2 regions of the Shewanella oneidensis MR-1 genome follow, and region 1 is predicted to be linked to the other one. Evidence: predicted binding sites of a transcription regulator. Region 1 holds the regulator's gene; the other holds the start of a gene.
The links. Region 1 encodes sigma-54, which starts transcription at its own class of promoters, with help from an activator protein. Its sites were predicted from a motif close to GTTGGCACGNNNNTNGNNT; they were not measured.
Positions count from the first base shown of each region.

Region 2: SO_RS15680 (YggN family protein) is a predicted target of sigma-54. The motif match lies at 2,499-2,517, and genes of this name have one in related genera.

Region 1 is NC_004347.2:4,100,327-4,104,607, forward strand. Features, by position in the region: gene lptC (LPS export ABC transporter periplasmic protein LptC) at 1-414, shown strand, start outside; gene lptA (lipopolysaccharide transport periplasmic protein LptA) at 401-952, shown strand; gene lptB (LPS export ABC transporter ATP-binding protein) at 949-1,680, shown strand; gene SO_RS18440 (RNA polymerase factor sigma-54) at 1,787-3,262, shown strand; gene hpf (ribosome hibernation promoting factor) at 3,291-3,578, shown strand; gene ptsN (PTS IIA-like nitrogen regulatory protein PtsN) at 3,581-4,024, shown strand; gene rapZ (RNase adapter RapZ) at 4,021-4,281, shown strand, end outside.
Region 2 is NC_004347.2:3,506,595-3,510,875, reverse strand. Features, by position in the region: gene mutY (A/G-specific adenine glycosylase) at 1-212, opposite strand, end outside; gene trmB (tRNA (guanosine(46)-N7)-methyltransferase TrmB) at 392-1,108, shown strand; gene SO_RS15690 (YggL family protein) at 1,157-1,483, shown strand; gene glsB (glutaminase B) at 1,483-2,397, shown strand; gene SO_RS15680 (YggN family protein) at 2,574-3,395, shown strand; gene SO_RS15675 (LysR family transcriptional regulator) at 3,870-4,281, shown strand, end outside.

The DNA of each region.
Region 1 (4,281 bases):
ATCGAGTTTAACGAGCAAGGGCAAGTCAATAGTCGGGTGACGGCAAAGCACATGGAACACTATGAGCTGAAAAATCAAACCGACTTTACTCAACCAGTCTATCTTGTCTATCCCGACCAAGGTAAAGCAAAATGGCAGATCCGAGCAGATCTTGGTCGGCTCAACAAAGAAACTGGCAAGGTTGTATTAGAAAATAATGTTATTATCGATGCCATCAACCCAGGTGAACCGATACAAACCTTGTCCACCAGTTTTTTAGAACTCGATCTCAACACTATGATAATGACCTCTGACCGCATCATTTACGTCACAGGGAAAGATTTTAATATTCAAGGGCAAGGCCTTTATGCCGACCTTAACGCGCAGGAAGTGCAATTGACCAGTCAGGTAGTAGGAACCTATGAAGCAAAATAACATATTACTTGCCAGCCTAATGCTCATGACAAGCATGAGCACCTTCGCCAAAGTCGGTGACTTACAGCAAGAAGTTAAGATTAAAGCGGTCAGCCAAACTGCTGATATTAAAAACAATCAGATCATTTTCTTCGGCCCAGTTGAAGTCGTACAAGGTTCAATCAAAATCAATGCGGATCAACTCCGTGCATTTTCAGCCGAAGGCGAAAACAGCAAGATTCTAGTGGCGACAGGTAATCCAGCAACCTATAGCCAGATCCTCGACGATGGCCGCCCAGCATCTGCTAGCGCCAAAGAAATTCGCTATGAAATGGCCACGAGGACCTTGACGCTAACAGGCACCGCCACCCTTGACCAAGCGGGTAGCCAAGTCACAGGCAATCTAATTCGTTACAATATCATTCAGCAAAAACTGATCGCCGAAAGTACCGGCAATGGTGACGATCGTGTGATTACCATTATTCAACCTGATAACTATCAGGAAGAACTGAAAAACGCACCTGCGGATAAACCTGTGAAAAAACAGGACTCTAAATGACCCAAATCACCTTAAAAGCACAGAATCTGGCCAAGAGTTATAAAAGCCGTCAGGTTGTTAAAGATGTCAGCCTCACGGTTAAAACGGGTCAAGTTGTTGGCCTGCTTGGCCCAAACGGCGCAGGTAAAACTACCACCTTTTACATGGTAGTGGGCTTAGTAAAAAGCGATAAAGGTCATATCTTTATCGACGATGATGATTTAACTGCCGACCCTATGCATCTGCGTGCTCGCAAAGGTATTGGTTACCTGCCACAGGAAGCCAGTATCTTTCGCAAATTAACCGTGCACGACAATATCATGGCGGTACTGCAAACCCGTAAAGAACTCAATAGCGACCAGCGCGAAGAAGCACTAGAGCAGCTATTAGAAGAGTTCCATATCACCCATATTCGTGACAGCCAAGGCATGTCCTTATCGGGCGGCGAACGTCGTCGTGTCGAAATTGCCCGCGCATTAGCGGCTAACCCAAAGTTTATTTTGCTCGATGAACCCTTTGCGGGCGTTGATCCAATCTCGGTTATCGATATCAAGAAAATTATCGAGCAACTCAAAAGTCGAGGTCTTGGAGTATTGATTACTGACCACAATGTGCGCGAGACCTTAGATGTCTGTGAACATGCTTACATTGTCAGTCACGGCAGTCTTATCGCCGAAGGAACTCCTGCAGAGATCTTAGACAATCAGCAAGTTAGGGCTGTGTACTTAGGTGAACAATTCAGGCTATAGTTACTAAAACTGAGCTAATCAGCCTTGAATTTGGCAGCGCAAAGCGCCATCAGTATGATATCAAGCGACCTAAACTCACAATAATAACGTAGGGATCAGCGGTAACATGAAAGCGTCACTCCAGCTCAAACTGGGTCAACAGTTAACCATGACGCCACAACTACAGCAGGCCATTCGTCTGTTGCAATTGTCGTCATTAGAACTGCAGCAAGAGATCCAGCAAGCCTTAGACTCTAATCCTCTTCTCGAGCTGGAAGAGGAGCAATTCGATGCGCCTAGCGAACGTAAACAAGATCTCGCTGATACCGATTTTAGTGAAACCAGCGCCCAGCCACAGGAGCAAGACAACTCCACCGTGGATATTGCCGAGTCACTGACCAAAGAATCCCTGCCCGAAGAGCTCCCCATGGACACCACTTGGGATGAAGTCTTTACCGCATCGCCCAATTCTGGCTCGGGCGCTAGCCGTGAAGATGATATGCCGTTCCAAGGGGAAACCAGCGAGGGGCTATACGAACATTTAGAATGGCAAAAAAACCTCACACCATTCTCAGAAACTGACTTAGCCATAGCCACTGCCATTATTGATGCCATAGATGATCAAGGCTATCTCACTCAAAGCACTGAAGATATTCTCGAAGCCATGGGCAACCCCGAGATAGAACTGGATGAAGTTGAAGCGGTACTTAAACGTATTCAACACTTCGATCCCGTTGGCGTTGCGGCAAGGGATTTAAGCGAATGTTTACTGATCCAGCTATCCCATTTTTCTCCTGATACTCCGCATCTCGAAAATGCCCGCATGTTGATCAAAGATCATCTTGATCTGATCGCTGCCCGCGACTTTAGACTGTTAATGCGTAAGACCAAACTCAAAGAAGACGAGTTAAGGGATAGCATTGCGCTTATCCAAACCTTGAATCCTCGTCCTGGCTTACTCATCACTGCAGTCGATGAAGAATATGTGGTCCCAGATGTCTCAGTTTCGAAAAAAAATGGCCGCTGGGTCGTTGAGCTTAACCCCGATTGCATGCCCAAAATCAATGTCAATCAGCAATATGCAGCAATGGCTCGTAGTTCAAAAAATCAAGCAGACAGCCAATTTATTCGTGGCCATTTGCAGGAAGCCAAATGGTTTATCAAAAGCCTTGAAAGCCGCAACGAAACACTGCTCAAGGTGGCAAACTGCATAGTGCAATACCAACAAGGTTTCTTCGAATACGGTGAAGAAGCCATGAAACCCATGGTCCTAAACGATATCGCCGAAGCGGTAGAAATGCATGAGTCCACCATTTCACGGGTGACCACTCAAAAATACATGCATACCCCAAAAGGACTTTTTGAACTAAAATACTTCTTCTCAAGCCACGTCGGGACAGATGATGGCGGTGAGTGCTCATCCACGGCAATCAGGGCTTTCATTAAGAAACTGGTTGCAGCGGAAAACCAGAAAAAACCATTGAGCGACAGCAAGATGGCTCAACTTCTGGCAGAACAGGGAATTAACGTTGCGCGCAGAACCATTGCGAAGTATCGAGAAGCGATGCTTATTCCCCCTTCCAATCAGCGTAAAAGTTTATAGCCTATTATGGATATCGGAGGACGTTTCTATGCAAATACACCTAAGTGGACACCATATCGAGATTACTGAATCGTTACGGGCATATGTTGAGGAAAAGTTTTCAAAACTTGAACGTCATTTCGAACAGATCAATAATGTGCACGTTGTGCTCAATGTTGAAAAAATGCAACAAATTGCCGAAGCGAGAATCAACCTCACCGGTGGTGAAGTCTTCGCGACTTCAGAGCATGCAGATATGTATGCTGCCATAGACGTCCTGATTGATAAACTTGATCGTCAGGTTATTAAACACAAAGAGAAGTTAACAAAACACTAGCAATGGAACTTCGTACCATACTGCGGCCGGAGTGCACAACCTGCGCCACTCCAGGCAGTAAGAAAAAGGTACTGGAACTTATCAGCGACTTAGCCGCTGCCCAGTACCCCACCCTATCATCTCAAGCGATCTTCGAAAGCCTTGTGGCGCGCGAAAAGATGGGTAGCACAGGTATAGGTAACGGTATCGCCATTCCACATGGTCGATTAACCGATATAACACAACCCATAGCGATATTGATAAAATGTGAGGAGCCGATAGCCTTTGATGCTATCGATAAACAACCTGTCGATATTTTATTTGCGCTACTCGTGCCTGCCAATCAATGTCAGCAGCACTTAAGCACCTTGTCCTGCATGGCTGAAAAGCTGAGCGACAAGCAAGTATTGAAACAATTGCGTAAGACGCATGATGAAACGGAACTCTATCAGGTAATCATTGGATGAAACTGGTCATAGTGTCAGGGCGTTCAGGCTCAGGCAAATCGGTCGCACTTAGAGTGCTTGAAGATCTCGGCTACTATTGTGTCGATAATTTGCCTTTGCCGTTAATCGGCAGTTTGCTTGAACAGCTCAAAGGCAGTAACGATCTCGTCGCCATCAGTGTCGACGTGCGTAACCTGCCGGAGCAAGACAAAGTCCTGGTCAAACAGCTTGCAAGCCTACCTGAGGGCACTGAGCTCACTAGCTTTTTTCTAAATTCC
Region 2 (4,281 bases), 590 kb from region 1:
TCTGGCGCGTTAGCGAGTGCTAACACATTGGGGAAGCGCTGCATAAAGCGCTGGTAATAGGGGATCACTGTCGCTACCTGCGTTTGTTGCAGCATAATCTCTGAAACCCATACACGATATGGGGTTTTATCTTGCTGCCAAGGGAGGGTTTTACGACCGTGATTGTCGTACCAATTAACGATACGTGTAGCAAAGGAGGCTGTAGATTTCATCGGCGCAGTGTAGCGGGAGATAGGGCGGCAAACAAGTCACTCTCACAGGAAAAACAGTGCTAGATTCGATCTGGCAGAGAATCTTGTTATACTTCGGCTCCATTAGTGCTTGCACTGTAAGTTGAACTTTGGATAATGCCCTTCTTTTTAGAGGGTGTTGTCCACGAGACGAGGCAAAAATGAGCGAAGTCACTACCGCTGAATTTAATGAAGAAGGCAAGTACCTGCGTAAGATCAGAAGCTTTGTCCTAAGAGAAGGGCGTTTGACTAAAGGTCAGGCGCAAGCCATTGAGACTCAGTGGCCAACAATGGGTTTAGATTACAGCCCAGCACCATTGGATCTAGCTGACGTATTTGGCCGCAAAGCTGACACTGTACTGGAAATTGGTTTCGGTATGGGCGCTTCTTTAGTGCAAATGGCGCAAGAAGCACCAGAGCTGAACTTTATCGGTATTGAAGTGCATAAGCCGGGTGTTGGCTCATGCTTAAGTGATGCCGCAGCTGCGGGCGTGACCAATCTTCGTGTGTATCACCATGATGCAATGGAAGTATTAGAACATGCGATTGCCGATGGCAGCCTGACGCGCGTGCAGTTGTTCTTCCCTGATCCTTGGCACAAAAAGCGCCACCACAAACGCCGTATCGTACAAGCTGAATTTGCCGAATTGATCCGTCGTAAGCTGAAGATTGGCGGCGTATTCCACATGGCAACCGACTGGGAAAACTACAGTGAACATATGCTGGAAGTGATGAATGTGGCGAGCGGTTATAAAAACCAATCTGCTGATGGTACTGTAGTACCGCGCCCAGATCATCGCCCATTAACCAAATTTGAAGCTCGTGGTCATCGCCTTGGCCATGGTGTGTGGGATCTGATGTTCGAGCGTATCGCTTAATATCTTCATTTTTTTATTGGATTTTTTAACACAACGGGGAAAATCACTATGGCAACGAATCGTAGCCGTCGTTTACGTAAGAAAATGCGCGTCGATGAATTCCAAGAGTTAGGTTTTGACATCACTTGGACGTTCGATGCATCTGTTTCTGAAGCTGAAATTGATGCAACTGTCGATAAGTTTATTGAAGAGGTGATTGAAGCCCGTAAGCTAGGCTTCCATGGCGGTGGTCATATCGAATGGGAAGGTATTATTGCGACCCAAACAATCGGTAAGTGCACTGAGGAAGATATTGCTGCAGTTAAGGCCTTCTGGGCGGGTCAAAAAGTGACTCAACTCGAAGTTAGCGAACTGTACGATATTTGGTGGAGTTAATGCCAGAAACGGCGTTATTAGAGGAAGTGGTCGACAGAGTTCGACCCTTGCTCGGCCAAGGAAAGGTTGCTAATTATATCCCTGCGCTCGCCAATATTGATCCTGGCAAATTAGGTATTGCCGTTACCACGATTGATGGCGAAACCATAGGCGCAGGGGATTACCTTGAGCCATTTTCAATTCAAAGTATTTCTAAAGTTTTCAGCTTAACCTTAGCGCTAACTTTATATGAAGAAACCGAAATTTGGAGCCGCGTCGGCAAAGAACCTTCGGGACATTCCTTTAATTCATTGGTCCAAGTCGAGTTGGAGCGTGGTAAGCCACGTAACCCTTTTATTAACGCTGGCGCGTTAGTGATTGCTGACTTATTGCAGAGTCGTTTGGGCGCACCTAAACATCGCATGTTGGAATTAGTCAGGGCGCTGAGTCAAAACGATAAAGTCTGTTTCGATAAGCAAGTGGCGGATTCTGAATATCAGCACAGTGCTCGCAATGCGGCCATCGCCTATCTGATGAAATCCTTCGGCAATTTTCAAGGTGATGTCGATACAGTGCTGCGCACTTATTTTCATTATTGCGCCTTAAAGATGAACTGCGCCGATTTATCGAAGGCGATGTTGTATTTAGCTAATCGCGGCAAAACCTTAGATGGCACCGAGCTTATCTCCCAAGTGCAGACGCGCCAGTTAAATGCGTTGTTAGCGACGTCAGGCTTATATGATGGTGCAGGTGAATTTGCCTATCGCGTGGGTATGCCGGGGAAAAGTGGCGTTGGTGGTGGCATTATTGCCGTCATCCCCGGGGAATTATCAGTTTGCGTATGGTCCCCCGAGTTAGACACTCAAGGCAATTCCCTGGCTGGGACAGCAATGTTGGAACAGCTAAGCCAGCGTCTCGGACGTTCAATCTTCTGATTTACCTATTTCTAGCACTCTTAGACTAATGATTAGTGAAAATCACTAATCATCTATCGGTGCTAATTTCTATAACTCCATATTAATTAGCTTGTTACAAAGTTGGCATGTCTTCTGCTATTAGTCTTTTAGCATGTTAGCTTAGTCAAATCCCTCAGATTAAAGGATGAACAACAATGAAGATAAATACGCTATTAACTGGAGTGGCATTATCGGGCGTTATTTTAGGTATTTCCGGATTGCAGTTAGTGCAGGCGAAAACCGAGCCACAAATCCATGATCGTTGTGACGTCTCCCTTAATTATGATGTTAAGGTCGAACCTAAAAAACTTGTGATGAGTGAGAAAGGGCTCGAAAAATATCGCATCGAAGTCGACAAGTTGTTTGTCGAAGGCAAGCAAGTCAATCTCTCCGATAAGCAGAAAAAGCTAGTCACTCAATATGCCGATGAAGTATCGACTCAGGTGCCTGAGGTGATTGGATTAGTGAACGAAGCTGTTGCATTGGCTTCCCAAGCGGTGAGTATGGCCTTAACGCCGCTGATGGGTGATGTCGCGGGAGCTAAATTTGACGAAATGATGGCGGGCGTGCAGAAACGTGTTGATGCAGTTGCTTACAGACAAGGAGATAGTTTTTACCTTGGGGCAACCGATGAGTCGATACAAAGCACCTTTAATGATGAATTTGAGCAGGAAATGGAGCAGTTAATGCAAAACTCCATCGGTACGCTAATGATGAATATTGGTGGGCAAATGCTCTCTGGTGATGGCGAGTCATTCGAAGCTAAGATGGATGCATTCTCACAAAAAATGGATAAGCTTGGCCAAGATATTGAGCAGCAAGTTGAAACTCAATCTAAGGGGCTTGAAGCGAAAGCCGACCGATTATGTGAACGTTTTGAAAGTCTGTTAGTGCTGGAAAATCAGTTACGTAAAGACGTACCTGAGTTAGCGCCTTATGTGTTGACACAAAATACCAGCCATGAGTTACGCGAGTAGTCACCGCAGTCAAGGGGTTCTGACTTGTATTGCTTCAGACTACAGCTCATTCCCCAATGGGTTGCAAGGTTATCATGAGTTCAAACTCGCCCCAGAGGGATGACCGCCTGCGAGTCTTAACGCCTAAAGCTGTTTGTAAATGATAACGCCCCAGCACCTTGGTGTTTGGGGCTTTTTCTTGGGGAATGTTATACCTAGCACCTTGAAATGAATCCCAATGCTTGCGGCTATTTAGTGCGGAATGTTACATTCTTAAGACTAATGTTTGATATACTCTTAAAATATAATGAAAAGCTGGCAACTCAGTCAGATAAAACACTCTACTTTAGCGGACTTTTTCGGTCTAAATCTCTACAACGAACCCATTTGCTGTGAGATATTAAGGCATTATGGAATGCTTTAAGGCATTTATGCTGCATTCCTGCGCTATTCCGAAAGTTTATATCACTGTCGAAACTGCTTAAGGCGACTTTCATGTTAGAACTATTAGAACCTATTGCGATTTTTACTCATGTGGCCAGAGCCGGAAGTTTTAGTGCCGCCGCAAGAAGGCTTGGGATCTCTAAATCTAAGGTCAGTACGCAGGTAGCCGATCTCGAGCATCGACTTGGCGTTCAATTGATCCAGCGTACAACTCGTAGCTTAAGCCTGACCGAAGCTGGACATTTGTTATATCTGCAAGGTGAGGAGTTGCTCCGCGATGCCGAGCAAGCGATTGCCAGTGTGCATAACTTAAACGATGCAACCCGTGGCGTCCTAAAAGTGGGGATTTCCCAATCCTTTGGTGCTATGCATATTATCCCAGCCTTACCCTCCTTTATGGCAAAACACCCTGAGCTTGAGCTACAAGTCAGTTTGCTTGATCATAAGGTTGATGTGGTCAGTG